Regions from separate parts of the Polaromonas sp. UC242_47 genome, predicted to be linked through region 2. Evidence: predicted binding sites of a transcription regulator. Region 2 holds the regulator's gene; the other holds the start of a gene.

Region 1 (9,185 bases), 2.2 Mb from region 2:
GCTTCTTGCCGGACGCGCCTGCCATGTAGATGTTGAGCGATTGCGCCTGGTCAATCCATTTCTGGCGACGTGATGCGGCTTCGACCAGCCAGGTGGCATCCACTTCGAAAGCCGTGGCGTAAAGTGCCTTGATGTCTTGCGGCACACGGTCGATGGGGCGCAGCGAGCCGTCAAAGTGTTTCAGGTCCACCACCATCACGTCATCCCACAGGTTCAGACGTTTGAGGTCGCGCACCAGGTAGTGGTTAATGACCGTGAACTCACCGGACAGGTTGGACTTGACAGAGAGGTTACCGAAGCAGGGCTCGATACAGGCATCCACACCAATGATGTTGGAGATGGTGGCCGTCGGGGCGATGGCCACGCAGTTGGAATTGCGCATGCCGTCCTTGGCGATTTTCTGGCGCAGCGCGTCCCAGTCCAGGGTGGCGGAACGATCCACTTCCAGATAACCGCCACGTTCCTTGGCCAGCAAGTCCAGCGTGTCCAGCGGCAAGATGCCTTGGTCCCACAGCGAGCCCTTGTAGCTGCTGTATTGGCCGCGCTCTTTGGCCAGCTCGGTGGACGCCCAGTAGGCGTGGTAGCAAATCGCTTCCATGGATTTGTCGGCAAACTCGACCGCCGCATCCGATGCATAAGGAATACGCAGCTCGTACAGGCAGTCCTGGAAGCCCATCAGGCCCAGGCCGACCGGACGGTGGCGCAGGTTGGAGATGCGTGCCTTCTCGACCGCGTAGTAGTTGATGTCGATCACGTTGTCCAGCATGCGCATGGCCGTGGTGATGGTCTTTTTGAGCTTCTCGTGGTCAACCGCGCCGTCCTTCAAATGCTGGACCAGGTTAACGGAACCCAGGTTGCAGACGGCGGTTTCGGTGTCGCTGGTGTTGAGCGTGATTTCGGTGCACAGGTTGGACGAGTGCACGACGCCGGCATGTTGCTGGGGCGAACGCACATTGCAGGCGTCCTTGAAGGTGATCCAGGGATGGCCGGTCTCGAACAGCATAGACAGCATCTTGCGCCACATGTCCACGGCCTGCAGTTTGCGCGCAGGCTTGATCTCGCCACGCTCGGCCCGGGCTTCGTAGGCGGTGTAGGTTTTTTCGAACTCGATGCCGTATTTGTCGTGCAGGTCGGGCGTGTCGGACGGCGAAAACAGCGTCCAGCTGCCTTTTTCCATCACGCGGCGCATGAACAGGTCGGGAATCCAGTTGGCGGTGTTCATGTCGTGCGTGCGGCGGCGGTCATCGCCGGTGTTTTTGCGCAATTCCAGGAACTCTTCGATGTCCAGGTGCCAGGTTTCCAGGTAGGCGCAGACCGCGCCCTTGCGTTTGCCGCCCTGATTCACCGCCACGGCGGTGTCGTTGACAACTTTCAGGAAGGGCACGACGCCTTGTGATTCGCCATTGGTGCCCTTGATGTGGGCGCCCAGGGCGCGCACCGGCGTCCAGTCGTTGCCGAGGCCGCCGGCAAACTTGGACAGCAGGGCGTTTTCCTTGATGGCATCGTAAATGCCGCCCAGGTCGTCGGCCACCGTGGTCAGGTAACACGAGGACAGCTGCGAACGCAGGGTGCCGGCGTTGAACAGGGTGGGTGTGCTCGACATGAAGTCGAAGGAGGACATGATTTCGTAGAACTCGATGGCGTGTGCTTCGCGATCGGTTTCTTCCAGCGACAGGCCCATGGCCACACGCATGAAGAAAGCCTGGGGCAGTTCGATGCGCTGTTTGCGCACGTGCAGGAAGTAGCGATCGAACAGCGTCTGCAGGCCGAGGTAGTCAAACTTCAGGTCGCGCTCGGGCTTGAGTGCGGCGCCCAGGCGCTCCAGGTCGAACTCCATCAATTTTTCATCGAGCAACTCGTTTTTCACGCCTTTGGCGATGAATTGCGGGAAGTACTCGGCATAACGCGTGTCCATGTCGCCCTGTGTGACTTCCCCACCCAGGACCTCGCGGCGAATGGTGTGCAGCAACAGGCGGGCGGTCGCGTAGGTGTAGTCCGGATCTTTTTCAATCAGGGTGCGGGCTGCCAGGATGGAGGCCTTGTAGACCTCGTCAATCGGCACGCCGTCGTACAGGTTGCGCATGGTTTCGGCAACGATGGGGTCGGGCTTGATGTCTGCACCCAGACCGGCGCAGGAGGCTTCGATCAGCGCCTGCAACTGGCGGATGTCCAGCGCCACGGTTTTGCCGTTGTCCAGTACATGCAGTTGTGGCGCGGCGGGCGCCGTCACCTCGGGCTGGCGTGCGCGTTCCTGCGTGCGCTTTTCGCGGTACAACACATAAGCGCGGGCGACCTCGTGGTGGCTGCCGCGCATCAGGCCGAGCTCGACCTGGTCCTGCACGTCTTCAATATGGAAGGTGCCGCCGCCTGGACGTGAACGCATGAGGGCGCGCATCACGGTCTGGGTCAGTTCGTCGACGGTTTCCCGCACGCTGGCAGACGCCGCGCCCTGGGTGCCGTGCACCGCCAGGAAGGCTTTCATCATCGCCACGGCGATCTTGTTCGGCTCAAAAGGCACGACGGCGCCGTTGCGGCGGATGATCTGGTAGTGGTTCAGCGGCTGGTCCTGGGTCTGGCTGCCAGTGGATTGATCTGCGGCCGGCAGGCTGGTGCTGGCGGGTGTTGCATGTTGGGCTGTTTGCATGGCTTCCTCGTTGTGCTTTGTTGTCGGGTGAATTCGATGTGATAGGGGGCAAAGGAGAAGGCTGACGGTTGCCGGTGTTGGGCTCGTGTGGCGTTGATTCCTTGAGTGGCTGGTGCCCGGATGTATCAAAGTGAATACTGGGCTAAGACACTATACCTAGGGTCTAATGTGATTTCAAGCACTACAGGTAGTGTATCGCCTCATGGCGCCGCCGTTACTTTGTGTAGCTATTTTTTGCCGGTAAAAATGCACACAAGGGGTTATCGGGCCGCTGCCCGGCAGGCCTTGCGCCATCTCTCAAAAAAGCGCTGATCCAGTCCTGATGCGGGCTGTCACGCATTTTGCCCGCCGAGCCCTTGTCGATATTCAGGCTGACCAAAAAATGGCGTATTTATTTTTTTAAAAACCACCGGCTGGCGGTGGTTTTTCGGGGGTGTGATTTAAATGTTCCCGGGAAAACACTGAGCCGGCAAACCCAGTGCTCGCTGTAGCCAGGGCCAGTCGAAGCCAACGCCGGGGTCTTGCTTGCGGCCGCTGGCGATGTGTTCGTGCCCGGCCAAGTGCGCCACCGGGTAGTGCCGCAGCAAGGCGGCGCAGATGCTGGCCAAGGTCTCGTATTGCGCGGCTTCAAACAGCCCGCCCTCCAAGCCTTCCAGTTCGATGCCAATGGAGTCGTCGTTGCAGTTGTTCCGGCCGCGGTAGCAGGATTCACCCGCATGCCAGGCGCGATCGTCGCAGCTGACGAACTGCCACAGCTGGCCGGAGCGGGTGATGAAGAAATGCGAGGAAACCTTCAGCCCGCGAATACTTTGAAAGTAGGGGTGGGCGTCCCAGTCCAGCTGGTTGGTGAACAGGCGCTGCACCTGGCCGTTGCCAAACTCGCCGGGCGGCAGGCTGATCGAGTGGATGACCACCAGGTCGATGGATGCGGTCGCAGGGCGGGCGCCGAAATTCGGCGAAGCCAGCGCCCTGGCGTGTTGGTACCAGCCTTGGTGCCACAAGGCAGGCGCGACGTCCGTCGGGCTAGGGTGCATCGGGCGTATCGTCCCCATTGGGGGTGACGATATTCAGTCGGGCAATGCGGTAACGGATCTGACGCAGGCTGATGCCCAGCTTGGCTGCGGCCGCCGTGCGGTTGAAGCCGGTTTCCTGCAGGACTTTGGACAGGATGCCGCGTTCCTGGCCATCCAGAAAGTTCTGCAAGTTCTCTGGCACCGTCACTTCCTCGGCCGGAGGCGACTCCAGGTGCAGGTCGCCGCCTTCACCGAGGGCAACCGCGCGATGCAGAATGTTTTCCAGTTCCCGCACATTGCCGTTGAAGGGATGGGCTTGCAGGCTGGCCAGGACCTGGCTGGAGATATCAGGCATGTGCAAACCCGACTCCTTGCAAATCCGGCCCAGCAGGTCTTTGCACAGGGCGGGCAGGTCTTCGCGGCGCTCCCGCAGCGGCGGGACATGGATTTCAATGACGTTGAGCCGGTAATACAAATCCTGGCGGAACAGCCCGGCCGCCACACCTGCGCCCAGGTCTTTGTGGGTGGCGCTGACGATACGTACATCCACGGTGTCTTCCTGCGCCGACCCCAGCGGTCTGACCACACGTTCCTGGATGGCGCGCAAGAGCTTGGACTGCATGGCCAGTGGCAGGTCGCCAATCTCGTCGAGAAACAGGGTGCCGCCTTTGGCCGCCTGGAAATAACCCTGGCGGTCTTGCGTGGAACCGGTGTAAGCGCCTTTGCGCGCGCCAAAAAACTCAGCCTCCAGCAGGTTCTCCGGAATTGCGCCGCAGTTGACGGCCACAAACGGCCCGGCCGCGCGGTGGCTGCAGTCGTGCACAGACCGTGCGACCAACTCCTTGCCGGTGCCGGACTCGCCTTGGATCAACACCGGTGCCATGCTGCCGGCGACCTTGACGATGCGGGACTTGACGGCTTGCATCACGGTGGATTCGCCAACCAGGCGTTGCAAGGTCAGCGAGGCATCGCCGGATTTGGCCATTTTGGGCGCGGCAGCGTTGGAATCGCCGTCCGGCCGGGTCCGTTCGCCGCCGGCCAGCGCGGCAGTGCTCGCGGGGCCCTGGATGGCTGAGGCCACCACGTTGCGAAACTGCTTGAGGTCCACCGGCTTGGTCAGGTAGTCAAAGGCGCCGGCCTTCAGGGCCTCGACCGCATTTTCGGCCGAGCCATGGGCGGTGATGATGACGCAGCGCTCGGGTCGCTGCTGGCTGACCATCTCGCGCAGCAACTCCAGGCCCAAGCCATCGGGCAGGCGCATGTCGGTGATCACGGCATCAAAGCGCTTTTCCTGCAACTGGGCGCGGGCTTGCGCCAGGTCGGCGGCGGCTTCGACCCGGTAACCTTCGCGCAGCAAGGTGAGTTCGTAGAGGGTGCGCAGATCCGGCTCGTCGTCGATCACCAGTATGTGGGCCTGATTCGGGGTGGTCATGGATGGTTCAAGCGGTGGTCAGGCGGAGATTGTGTCAAAAGCTGCAGCCGGTTTGAAAATGACAAAAAATTCATTGCCTTCCACCCGGTTGCGCGCAATACGCTGGTAACCCACCAGGGCACCATGGCGTTCGCACAATTCCCTGCATATATATAACCCCAATCCGCTGGAGCGGCTTTCGGACGAGAAAAATGGCTCAAACAAATGGGATTGCACCGTTTTTTCCAGCGGCTGTCCATCACTCCAGACCGACAGCCGCAATTGCCCGGAGGCCGAATGGTCGGTCGCCACCCGGATGGCACCGGCCGCGGTACTGGCATAACGCAAGGCGTTGTCCAGCAGGTTGACCATCAGGCGCCGCAGGTGTTCGGCTTCGAACAGGATGGCGGCTTGGCCCGTGCCCGTTTGCACATGCAGCCGTGGGCCGGTTGCGGTCTGCTGGGCCCAGTCTGTGCAGATACGCTGCACCATGTCGTCAAGCCGCAGGGCGCGTGTTTGTGTTTGGGGCGTTTGTTCCTGCACCCGCGACAGGTTGAGGATTTCCTCGACGATACGGGCGAGCCGCTGTGCGTTTTGCGCGACCATGCCGGTCAACTGGCGATGCCCGGCATCCTGCAGGTCTTCTTCGAGCAAGGCATTGGCCTGGGTGATGGCGGCCAGCGGGTTGCGGATCTCATGGGCGACGGCGGCCGACATGCGGCCCATGGCCGCCATTTTTTCGGTGCGTATCCTGGCTTCCATTTCGCGCAGGTCTTCCAGAAACATCACACACAGGCTTTCGTGCGAACCATCGCGCGAGGCCGCCAGCCGCGTACGCACCTGCAGGCGCCGCGCATGGCGCGAGGCGTGTTCCAGGGTGACATCGGCTTGTTGTGGGGTTTGATGCTCCAGGGTGCGTTGGGCCAGCCTGGCCAGGGGCAACCAGGCCAATTCGGCCGCCAGCATGAAGGGGGCGCTGCTGGCCACACCATGGGTGGCCAGCAGACGCCTGGACGCGGGATTGGCCGCACGCACCAGGCCGTTGATATCGATCACCAGCACACCATCCACCAGGGTGTCTATCACCAGTTCGTTGACCTGGGTTTGCATACGTGCCACCGACTGGCTGCTGTAGGCACGCTGTTCTTCCCGCGACAGGCGCAGCGCCAACTGGTTGGCCAGCAAGGCCACGACAAAAAAGCCGGAACCGCTCAGGGCGGCCTGCAGAAAACGCGAGGTGGACTCGCCCTGTGCTTGCAGCGACACCCACCAGGCATCGCCGAGCAGCAGCAATGTCACGCTGGCGGCAGTGCCCAGGGCCAGCAAAATCGGCCCCAACACGGACGCCAGCAAGACAGGCAGGGCAAACAGCGCGGTGTAGTTGATCGAGCCCGACTGCAAAAAATTGAGGGCGGAGAAAGCCAGCACGTCGATACCGATCGTGAACAACCACTGCGTATCGAAGGTGCTGCCCGGTGGTCTGGGCTGGGCCCAGACCCGCACCACCAGTGTCGCTACAAAGTAGACCAGGCACAGCAAGATCATCGCTTCGCGGACCGGCTGCCCCAGGGCGTAAATCGAGGCCTGCAAGGCGAGCAACACGCCGGCAATGGTCACACGCGCTGTCATGAAGGCGCGCCACAGGCGGCCAAAAGATTCGCCGCTGGCGCTGGCGCCCCAGGCGCCGTGGCGTTTGTCTACCGGTCCAAACCAGGAGTGGCCTGTGTCCGGTGGCATTTAATCCTCGGCCTGGCGGCGGTGGGCGTCGCTGCAATACAGGCCGCGTTTGCCGGCCACGGCATCCGGTCTGGGCAGGTGCACCGCGCAGACAGCGCAGGCCACGATCTCGGTGGGCAACTGGTGCGGGCCGGTGACAGGGCGGCGCGGTGCGGATTTTTCGCGCAACTCGGCACGCCGGTTGTTGCGCCAGAGCCAGACGGCGACCAGCACCACGGCAATCACGATCAGGTATTTCATATGCGGTGCAGGATGATTTCAAGGACAAAACGCGAGCCGGCGTAACCGAGCAGCAGCAGCCCCGAGCCCAGGTACAACACCCGCACCGCCTGGCGTCCGCGCCAGCCCAGGCGCGCCCGGCCTATCAGCAGGCCGGCAAAGGTGAGCCATGCCAGCACCGAGAAAAAGGTTTTGTGGTTCCACTGCCAGGCCCGACCCGGGCCGTACAGGGTTTCGGCAAACAACCAGCCGACCAGCAAGGTGGCGGTCAGCAGCACAAAACCGGCCTGCACAAAACGAAAGGTCAGGCGTTCCAGGGTCAGCAGCGGCATGCCGGTGTCCGGCTGGGTTGCCGAACGGATGGAGCGCTCGGAGCGGTTCATCAACCAGCCATGCACCACCGCCGTGGCGAACAGGCCATACGAGGCAATACCCAAAGCCCAGTGCAGGGGCAACCAGGGCGAAGAAATCAGGTGGTAGCTGGCGCCGGGAAACACCAGCGCCAGCAAGACGGCGGCACTGCCCAGGCCGGCCAGCGCCCAGCGTGCCTGCAACTGCGGAAAGAGCCGGCTTTCCACCGCATAAACGCTGAGCACCAGCCAGACCGTCATGGACAGGGCGGGCGCAAAACCAAAACGCGGCGGCTGGCCGAGCAGGCCGTTCGCCAGGGTCAGGGCATGTAGCAACCAGGCCAAAAACAGCACGATGCGGGTGCTGCCGGGGCTCAAACGCGGCGTGGCGAGCGCCAGCACCGCGTAGGCCAGCGCGGCCCCAATGGCCGTGGCCAGACCCCACCCAGCGCTCAAAGTTAAAATCATGGCTACAGTTTAGCTGTAGCAGCCTGCGGCGCAGGTCGGCTTTCTTCTTCCACTTCCTTTTAGCTCCAGCTGTGGAGCCTGTTCATGGCCTCTGCCCTTACCGACAAACTTTCCCGCCTCGTCAAGGAAATGCGAGGCCAGGCCCGCATCACCGAATCCAATGTGCAGGACATGCTGCGCGAGGTGCGCATGGCCTTGCTGGAGGCCGACGTGGCCCTGCCCGTGGTGCGCGACTTCATCGCCCGCGTCAAAGAGAAGGCGCTGGGCCAGGAGGTGATGGCCTCCCTCTCGCCCGGCCAGGTGCTGGTCAGCATCGTCAACCGCGAACTGGCCGCGACCATGGGTGAGGGGGTCAGCGACATCAACCTGGCGGCCCAGCCGCCGGCCGTGATCCTGATGGCCGGTCTGCAAGGTGCGGGTAAAACCACCACCACCGCCAAACTCGCCAAACACCTGATCGAAAAACGCAAGAAAAAGGTGTTGACGGTCTCGGGCGACGTATATCGCCCGGCGGCCATCGAACAGCTCAAGACGGTGACGGCGCAGGCTGGCGCTGAATGGTTTCCCAGCTCCATCGAACAGAAGCCGGTGGACATCGCGCTGGCCGCGCTGGATTACGCCCGCAAACATTTCTTTGACGTGTTGCTGGTCGACACCGCCGGCCGCCTGGCGATCGACGAAGCCCTGATGGCCGAGATCAAGGCCTTGCATGCGGCGCTGAACCCGGTCGAAACCCTGTTTGTGGTGGACGCCATGCAGGGCCAGGATGCGATCAACACCGCCAAGGCTTTCAAGGAAGCGCTGCCGCTGACCGGCATCATCCTGACCAAGACCGATGGTGACTCGCGCGGCGGTGCGGCCCTCAGCGTGCGCCAGATCACAGGCGCACCGATCAAGTTCTCCGGCACCAGCGAGAAAATCGATGGGCTGGAAGTCTTTGATGCCGAACGCCACGCCGGGCGCATTCTCGGCATGGGCGACATCGTGGCGCTGGTCGAGCAGGTCACCGCCGGCGTCGACATGGCGGCCGCGCAAAAACTCGCCGCCAAGATGAAGTCCGGCAGCGGTTTCGACCTGGAAGATTTTTTGGGCCAACTGCAGCAGATGAAAAACATGGGTGGCCTGTCCAGCCTGCTCGACAAGCTGCCGACGCAAATGGCGGCCAAGGCCGGCCAGGTTGACATGGCCAAGGCCGAAAAGGACATCAAACGCAAGGAAGGCATCATCCAGAGCATGACGCCGCTGGAGCGCCGCAAGCCCGAACTCATCAAAGCCACACGCAAGCGCCGCATCGCGGCCGGCTCGGGCGTGCAGGTTCAAGACGTGAACCGGCTGCTCAATGA
Region 2 (9,185 bases):
GCATCGGTGTTCGTTGTAGCCCGCCCCACCGTGAAGGCCGGCACTGTGACCACACCGCTTGACGCAACGGCGGTACCGGCCTTCAATCGACTACGCCCACTGATGGCGCTGGTAGCGGTGCTGGCCGTGCTATCAAGCGAGGAGGAGGCGTTGTCATACACCATATAGACCGATTGCGCCCCGGTTGTACTTTTGTCTGAAGTTTCAAGGTACTTTCCGGTTCCAAAAAGTATGAGGCTGCTATTCGCAATTGGGCCATAGACAATGCTCGGTGCAACGGTGATTGGCTGCACGTTTCCCGCGCTATCTTTGGCGATAAACATGGGTATCGGATTGTTACTTGTGCCTTGAAGGAAGTAGGATAGCTTGTCAATATTCCAGTCGGTAATGCCCCGCAAAGAAAAGTCAAGCTTCCAAAGATTCCCATGGAGATCTCCCATGAAGATTTGCGTCACCTCTCGTGAGATACCCAGGGCAGCTCGGAAGTTGATCAACCCGGTTGCGTTGTTTGCACTCAATGTGCTGTTGGTTGGTAAAGATATTTTGTAATAGTTGGATCCCAAGGCCCAGGCGGTACCCGCGGGTTTGCTGAGATCCAACAGAAATAGTGCAGGACTTCCGGTAGAGCTAAAAACTCCAGCGCTGTCGGACACGTAGTTGTTGACCCCGCTGCCGAATACAGCGAACCATTTGTAGGTGGCCGATGTTGCGTTTGGCGCGCTCGTGCGCAGTTTCAGGATCTGAGGCCGACCAGTTACGAAACCAAGGTCGGCATCGTCAGCATTGGTGAACTCCCACATCACGTTGGCTTTTGTGAAGGAGGCTGGGGTTGTCACGTCGAGAGCGAAAATACCTCTGCCACCCCCACCCGTGCCAGATACCAAGACTGTCTTCCAGTCACTCCCCACCTGAGCCTCTGCCACTGCTGGCGTGCCGTCCATATAGCTTTGATGACTGTTGGCATAGGTGGTGGCGGTTAAAGCTGATAACTTCGAACCCAACCAGCTGGGAATATAGGCAAACAACTCATCGCCAGTATTTCCGTTGAATGCGTGAAGCATTCCGTCGTTGGCCCCGACAAATACCGCTGGGGTACGGTTCTTGTTGGTGTTGTAAAAGGTTGCATACCCCGTGTCGCCGATACTGGTGGTGGGTGGGCCAGAGTAAATCACACCAGAGTTGATGACATCCCCCATCAGCTTGCTGCGGGATCTAAACGCGCTTCCCTCCTTGCTCTTATCGCCACGAAGGTAGTTCAGACGGTCCTGTCCCAAGCCATCTGCAGTCGCTGTTGGGTTGAGTTTATTGAGTGAGGTTTTCAGCCCGGCTTCGATCGTGGACCAGGTGAAGTCTGCCGCCACAGGGTTTGCGGTTGCCCCGGAATTCCCCACCACAATGTTGCGTGAGGTGGCCGGTGCACTCAACGCGGCGAGACGCGTGGCTGCCGTCCAGTTGTACGTATTGCCAATGCTGACCACGTTGGATGCGCTCACACTCACGGGAATAGCCAACAAATCTCCGCTCCAATCTGCGGTATCAAATGTGCCCTGGTAAATGGTGTCACCAACCTGAGTCAGGTTTTTGGATTGAATCGCTCCACCTGCGATACTTCGCGCCGCAGTCGATGCCCGCGCAAAAATGTCATCGAATGCACTGAGCACCCCCCGTGCATCACTTTGCAGGAAGTATGTGTTGGCCTCGCCTTGACGGGAGGCGCGGGTGTCGGTGTCTTCCCACACATATTTGTTAACGGTCCCATCGTCTTGCTTGAAGGGGTTGCCCCAGGTGTTGTAGGGGTTCTTCGCCGTGTTGGATGGGTCGGATTCAAAGCCGCCGTACTTGGCCGCCATAAATAACTGGTTCGATGATCTCCGCGTTGTGGAATCGTTGGAGCCACCATATTCGTTGACGTCGAAGGTAAAAGTTTTCACACGCAAGCCCGGACGCTGCAAGGCAGTCCCGGCAGTTCCGGCGCTGGTTGCCTTGGTCCATGCGGTACCTCGAATGTCATGGGTACGTGCCCAAGTGGCCGAGCCCATGATCTGGCTCGTTTTCGTGTCAGTGGGCACAGCACTGTTGGCGCCGTTGGGATTGCCTGTGGTGCGGGATACGCCTTGCCCGTCTAAATAATTTGAAGCAACGTTTTTCTCGAAATTTTGAACAATACCTCGCCAGTAACTGATGTCGGGTAGATTGTTCGATGCATCTGCCCACCCTTTAGTTTGGCCGGTTAAAACCGTGGGCAATCTGTTGCCATCATGGGTGTTTTTGTCTCCAATCACCACAATATTGCTTTTAAGACAGGAGTAGTCGCCACTGTTTGATCGCCCACCCCCATAAGGATCGGTCCATGTGGTGAACACAGGAAAGCCGTCATACATGTCCGTGGTAATACTGCTGATGCTCGCCGCGCTTGGCTGAAGGCCTTGAAAGTAGCGCAGGGCTTCGTAATGCAACTCACCGATTGGGTCATATTTTTTATATCGACCGGCGACAGAGCCAGTGCGGCCGAACTGGTTGAGATACGTCACCACCCCACTCAGATAGGCCCCCCGTCCATCGGCCGTTTGCACCGTTGAATTGCTGTCGGGGTTGGCATTGAATACTCCAGTAACCGGGTTCCATTCCTGGTTGGGGTTCCCACCAGAAGGCGTATTGTCAACCCCATTGATGTCAAATGTTTTTGCGCCTACGTATTTGATGGGCGCGCGCAAGACGCCGCCATAACGTCCGCCGGTGTCGTAGCTTGCAGTTTGATCCATCAGGTAACCAAAAGCTGACAAGCGTAGTTGATCGCTGTACTTCTGAACGACTCCTGTGGGTTTGTAGTTGGCCTGCGGGCTGGTCGCGTTGTTATCGGAGTATTTGCTGCAGAGGTTCCAATACCGCTTGTCCTTCAAGGCGTAGGTGGTGGTATCGCGGTCGCAGACCTGAACTCGCGCGTAAAAAAACGGGTCGGATGCCAATGCGGTGGATGCGGGCGGGGTCTGGCCTGTTGTATCTGTACGGACGTAACAGTTGGAACTGCCACTCGTGTTGCCACCCGTAAACGTCGTTTCATTGCATGTAATGACGCCAGATGCGGGCGCGCTTTTCCAATTGCTACCCCGGCCGTAAAGCACTTCCTGAACGCCTGTGAGCGTGATGGTGCTACCGCGTGAATACACGGGCGAGGCAGGCCAGCCACTCGGTTGAGAACCGTAACTGGTGATCGTGCCGATCCAGCTTGTTGGTATGCCCAGGGTATAGCTGCCAAACCCCCCCGAGTTGTTGCCCGATTTGCTCGTCCCAAAGTAAATCCGATTGAGTGTGTTGGCGACCCATATGTCGTTAGTGCCTGCTGCGGTTGCCATAGCACTTGGTACCGCGCCAAAGTAAGGCACACCAGATGTGTATGAGGCGGACGCGTAACCTGTCGCTGTTATCGCGCGTGAAGTCCCTGACTTGTAGAGACGCTTTGCCGGAAAATTGGAACTGTTTCCCATGGAGATGGGGTCACCGTCGGGAAGCATCGCGCGTTGCAAGACGGATAACGTTGCCGTGTCGACGACTCGATCACCACCTGTCAAGGCAAGACGCAGCATGTCGATGGCTGAGCTGGAGGCCCAATTCAGGAAGTTTCCGCTAAAGGCATCGTTGGTCGTGGTACTCGATGTCGGACTGGTGCCGTCGTCCTTGCTATAGCTCTTTGTGCCATCCCAGCACAGGCGTGTAGTCCATGTTGGATTTGCCGTGTTGGGCGTGCCCAGTGGAATGGCCGGTCCCCGGCGTACAAATCGCTTGTAGTTGCTTTCCTGGCCTGACGGCGCCCCAGTACCGACTTTGTCATAGGTGTAGCAACTCTCCGCGTCGTAGTAGCCGAGGTATTCAATGCTGGGCGAGTAGGTTGGGTCTTCTGTCGTGCTGCTATTGTTATTGTCAGGGTCTACATATTGGGCGCCTACCGTGGGGAACTCCACGGACAGCGCAAGTGCAAGTGCTGGTTTGTCTGCCGCTGTGGGGGTATAGAGTGGATCCGCTGACAGATTGATGGCCGGGATGTTGGGAGGAGTCACGGTACCAAAAACAAGAAAGGGAACGGCAACCACCATTGCGGGCGCTGCCAGCCATATCAATTTCTTTCGCCAGGACCATTGCTGACTTTCTCGAAAGGCCTGCACAAAATGCCGAATTTTCAGGGTGGTATGCGTTGACGCTGAGATGGCATGTGTAGGGTCATTGGCGTGCATAAATCACTCCTGTTACTAAATTCTGTAAAGCATTTGGATCATCGACTGAATGTCCACACGGGGACCAAAACCCATTGTGGTCACGCGATATAACACCTCCGGCTCGGGGTTGGCTTTGTCACCCGAAAGTGCCAAAATAGGCTCGATGATGTAGCGGGGGGCTTGGGCCGCTTGGATGCCCACACCACCCGCAGCGAAGGTGCTTGAGGTGAAAGTGCCAAATGCCGTAGTGGGCGCACTGCCACTGGTGGAAGTGAAATCCGTCGTCAACCAGGAGGGTTTTCCTGTTATGGCTATGGCGCACAGTCCTCGGGAGCTTCCCGACGTACCGCAGCCAAAGGGGGGGAACGCTAAAACGGATTTTCCGTCAAAAATGGCCTGGCGCGTGGAGCTGGTATTCCGCATATCAATTTCCGCATCAATCAAGGCGGCCTCCGCTGCTTGCCAGGCCACTTGTTGATCTCGGTCATTACGCGCCCCGCGTTCACTCATCAACGCAATTTGAGCGCCACCCACGCCCAGTAGAGATACCACCACCAAAATCAGTAACACCATGATCAGGGAGAGACCCCTCTGATCGGAACGATCGCGTGCGTTGTTCGCGTGTAGCCTTAATACAGGTTTTTTCATTTTTTCAAAGCCCCTGATCATTTCGCAGATGTATGGTGAAGGTGACGACTTGTCGAAGGCGTCCGTCCACCGCGGGGGTGAAAATGGTGCCAACATCGCTTGCAGATGAAAGGGCCGAGCCCGCTACGCCCGTGGACGATGCTTTTGCCAGGCCGAAAGGGTAAAAGGTTTGCGATACTCTTTCCTGTTGGGAGTTCAGCGGTCCTCGCAGCACCATACCAATGCGAATGCTGCGGACACGCCGCCAGTTGTCATAGGTTGCCTTGGAATCGGTCGCTCCGCCGACCACCATTTGGTCAGCCCGCAAATACTTTTCAGGAACCGAGTCGGGCGTGCCGGTGAACGCTGTATTTGCTGTTGTAAAACCATCTACACCATATAGAACCTGAAAGTTTTCTACGCCTTGAATAATGGGCTGAGAGGTATAGGGGGCCAAGCCGTTTGCTGAGCGGGAGCACATCAAGGACGGCTCGCCATCTGCTCCAAGTCCCACGTGAAAGACACTCACCATGCGATCATTTCGATCTGCAGCAACTGTCGTGATTGGATTACCAGCGCAATCAATCATGGATCCATCAGTCGCATTCGATGAAACGTCATTATTAAGTTTGGCGGTTTGGTATCTGAGAATGAGTACATCACTGCCATAGCCAACCACGCTGGATGATCTCGCTGTAGCAGTCGTTAGATCCGATGTTTTGAAGATTGCGTTGTTGAATCCTGTAATGTTAGAGGCGATAAGTCCTGCCGCATCGTTGGCTATATCTGCCTGACTTGGCGCGCTGGTGACATATGTGGGGTCTTTGAACCCTGTTTGCACAACGATGCGCTGAATCAAGTCAGCAGCGAATCTGCCGTTATCACGCAGCTGGGAAGCCGCATCCACTGTGTTGAAGCCTTGGCGAGTCACAATTAGTGAGGACACCGCGGCCAACGAAATCAGCATGCCAATCACCAAAGCAACAAGTAACTCGACCAAGGTCATTCCTCGCTCGCGTTGATGCAATGGGCTACTCGTCATTGTTGGTTTGGATGTATTGAGACATTTGTACCTATGAAAAAACATGTCAAACACCTGCTGTGACTGGTAATACCAAGGCTGGTTTTGAGTTGGTGTCTGTGGCGCGTTCGACGGCTGCTGAACCTGTTTGAGATTTATTGGTTGAACCTCTGGTCCAGCCAATTTTGATGACGATTACAGCCCCTGCTCCGCCGGTGCAGCCCCATTGTGGAAGGCCGCTTGAGTCAAAAGGTGCCGTGTCGAAACATGAAACTACACGAGCACTCGGAAGTTCCGCATCTACCCGAGCAAGCCACTCCGTCATTTGAGCGTTGGCAATATCTGTTGTGTCTGTACAAGTACCACTCGCGACGTTCAAGCAATAGGATGGAGTTGCTGCAGCCAAGGGCGAGCTGAAGGTTCCCAAATAGGGATTTGCTGTACCGCTGAGCACTCCTATGGCCTTATTGCCGCGGATCATGTCAGCCAATTCTCTGGACAAAACTACTGCTGATGACTGCAGGCGCGCGTCCCTATTGGCATGCAGCGAGGCGGCTTGCATGCCAACCATTCCCAATAGCCCGAATGTCAGAACGACAATAGAAACCAACACTTCAATGAGCGAGAACCCTGAGGACGCACGGAAGTAAGAGTGTCTGTTAGCTGGGAATGGTAATGGTCGTCTCGGCTTGAGCGGGGAGCCAGCGTAAAAGGTATCCATGCTTCGATGGTACTTTCAAGCTGCTCTCAGGACCAGATGATTACGGCCCGTTGGTCTGACCATGAAAACCGTTTAGCGGTTTTCAGTACGTTGGGCTAGGTTATCTTCGCACCTCATCCACCAGCGTCTTGAAGTCATCAATGTCCTCAAAACTCCGGTACACGCTGGCAAAACGCACATAAGCGACTTTGTCGAGTTTCTTGAGTTCGCGCATGACGAGTTCGCCCAGGCGGGTGGAGGGTACTTCTCTGAGGCCCAGGTTCAGCAGCTTTTCTTCGATCCGTTCAATCGCCGAGTCGACCTGCTCGGTGCTGACCGGGCGCTTGCGCAGGGCCAGCTTCATGGAGTCCAGGATTTTGCCGCGTTTGTACTCGATGCGGCGGCCGTCTTTTTTGACGATGGCCGGGAAGTTGACGTCGGGGCGTTCGTAGGTGGTGAAACGTTTTTCACACGCGCCGCACTGGCGGCGGCGGCGTATGAAGTCTGCGTCTTCTGAGACCCGCGTTTCAACGACTTGGGTCTCAAGATGGCCGCAGAAAGGGCATTTCATGGTGTGTTACCTGAAGTTGTAGGCATAAATTGGCCTCCAGCCCTGATGGGGCGGGCGCAAGCAGCTATAAAAAATGTAGCGCCTGCGCCGTACATGGCTTAACGGTAAACCGGGAAGCGGCTGGTCAGGGCATTGACCTTGGCGCGCACCGCTTCGATGTTGGCCGCATCACGCGGCTTGTCCAGCACGTCGGCAATCAGGTTGGCCGTGATGCGGGCTTCTTCGTCCTTGAAGCCGCGTGTGGTCATGGCCGGGGTGCCGATACGCACGCCGCTGGTGACCATGGGTTTTTCCGGGTCGTTGGGAATTGCGTTTTTGTTGATGGTCATGTGGGCACTGCCCAGCACGGCCTCGGCTTCCTTGCCGGTGATGCCCTTGGCGCGCAGGTCGACCAGCATCAAATGGCTTTCGGTGCGGCCGCTGACAATACGCAGGCCGCGCTGGGTCAGCGTCTCGGCGACGATTTGCGCGTTTTTCAACACTTGTTGCTGATAGCTCTTGAACTCGGGTGTCAGCGCTTCCTTGAAGGCCACGGCCTTGGCCGCGATCACATGCATCAGCGGGCCGCCTTGCAGGCCAGGGAAGATGGCGCTGTTGATGGCTTTTTCGTGCTCGGCCTTCATCAAAATGATGCCGCCGCGCGGGCCGCGCAGGCTCTTGTGTGTGGTCGAGGTCACGATGTCCGCGTGTGGCACCGGATTCGGGTAGACACCGGCAGCGATCAGGCCGGCGTAATGCGCCATGTCGACCATGAAAATTGCACCCACGTCTTTCGCCACCTTGGCGAAGCGGGCGAAATCAATGCCGAGCGAGTAGGCCGAGGCACCGGCAATGATGAGTTTGGGTTTGGACTCGTGGGCCTTGCGCTCCATCGCGTCGTAGTCGATTTCTTCCTTGTCGTTCAGGCCGTAGCTGATGACGTTGAACCACTTGCCGCTCATGTTCAGCGCCATGCCGTGGGTCAGGTGGCCGCCTTCGGCCAGGCTCATGCCCATGATGGTGTCGCCGGGCTTCAGAAAGGCCAGGAAGACGGCTTCGTTGGCCGAGGCGCCGCAATGCGGCTGCACGTTGGCGGCTTCGGCACCAAAGATTTGTTTGACGCGGTCTATGGCCAGTTGCTCGGCCACGTCCACATGTTCGCAACCGCCGTAGTAGCGGCGGCCAGGGTAACCCTCGGCGTATTTGTTGGTGAGCTGCGAGCCTTGCGCGGCCATCACGGCGGGCGAGGCGTAGTTCTCGCTGGCGATCAGCTCGATGTGGTGTTCCTGGCGTGCATTTTCAGCCTGGATGGCTGCAAAAAGCTCGGGGTCGGTTTGTTCAACCAGAATGTTGCGGTCGTACATGGCAGTCCTGTAAAGACGTGGTCCCTGTCATCGGGTGGATGGAACAAGGGCTGCCCAGGCGAACGGCTGAACGCTGTGTGGTTTGACAACCGACGCCAGCGGTGCGCTTCCCAGTGGTATCCCACGTCAGCAAATGCCCTCGAATACGGGGGGCTTGCCTATCGCCAGTCGCGCACAAGCGTAGTGTAACGGACTCGGCGCTGCACCCGGTGTCGGGGCGGCGTATATCCCCTCAGGACACAGCCAGGCTGGCGACTTTGTCACCGGCCTTGTCGTCCGGTTGGGCCTGGGCCTTGAGCGGCATCGAGGCCGGGATGGCCAGCGGCGGACGCACGGGCGTGGCATGGCCACCGGCCACGGCTGCCAGCCTGGCGTGTTCGGCCATGACTTTGGCCGCGTAACCGCCGTCGCTTTCCAGGTTGGCGGCGCCAACGTAGTACTTGAGCCCGGCTTCCACCGAACCGGCACGGGCGATACATTCCTGCAGCACCTTGACGCCGACACGCAGGTTGGTCACCGGGTCAAAGGCGGCCAGCTTGCCGCCGAAGTTCTCGTACTTGTCGTGATGGACCTTGGTCATCACCTGCATCAGGCCCTGGGCCCCCACCGGGCTTTGCGCGAAGGGGTTGAAGCCCGACTCGATCGCCATGATGGCCAGGATCAGCGTCGGGTCGAGTTTGGCTTTCTGGCCAATTTCAAACGCTTCCGCCAC

Evidence for each region. Region 2 encodes NrdR, which represses ribonucleotide reductase genes. Its sites were predicted from a motif close to CACNANATNTNGTG; they were not measured.
Region 1: ACHMXK_RS05180 (ribonucleoside-diphosphate reductase subunit alpha) is a predicted target of NrdR. The motif match lies at 2,824-2,837, and genes of this name have one in related genera.

The regions. Positions count from the first base shown of each region.
Region 1 covers NZ_JBIOAO010000001.1:1,050,102-1,059,286, forward strand. Annotated here, with positions in the region: gene ACHMXK_RS05180 (ribonucleoside-diphosphate reductase subunit alpha) at 1-2,644, opposite strand, end outside; gene ampD (1,6-anhydro-N-acetylmuramyl-L-alanine amidase AmpD) at 3,085-3,678, opposite strand; gene ACHMXK_RS05190 (sigma-54-dependent transcriptional regulator) at 3,668-5,089, opposite strand; gene ACHMXK_RS05195 (ATP-binding protein) at 5,108-6,805, opposite strand; gene ACHMXK_RS05200 (PP0621 family protein) at 6,806-7,045, opposite strand; gene ACHMXK_RS05205 (inner membrane protein YpjD) at 7,042-7,842, opposite strand; gene ffh (signal recognition particle protein) at 7,927-9,185, shown strand, end outside.
Region 2 covers NZ_JBIOAO010000001.1:3,289,625-3,298,809, reverse strand. Annotated here, with positions in the region: gene ACHMXK_RS15930 (pilus assembly protein) at 1-4,229, opposite strand, end outside; gene ACHMXK_RS15925 (PilX N-terminal domain-containing pilus assembly protein) at 4,245-4,880, opposite strand; gene ACHMXK_RS15920 (PilW family protein) at 4,864-5,880, opposite strand; gene pilV (type IV pilus modification protein PilV) at 5,927-6,580, opposite strand; gene nrdR (transcriptional regulator NrdR) at 6,681-7,130, opposite strand; gene glyA (serine hydroxymethyltransferase) at 7,229-8,473, opposite strand; ZMP/ZTP riboswitch at 8,519-8,655, opposite strand; gene ACHMXK_RS15900 (transglycosylase SLT domain-containing protein) at 8,706-9,185, opposite strand, start outside.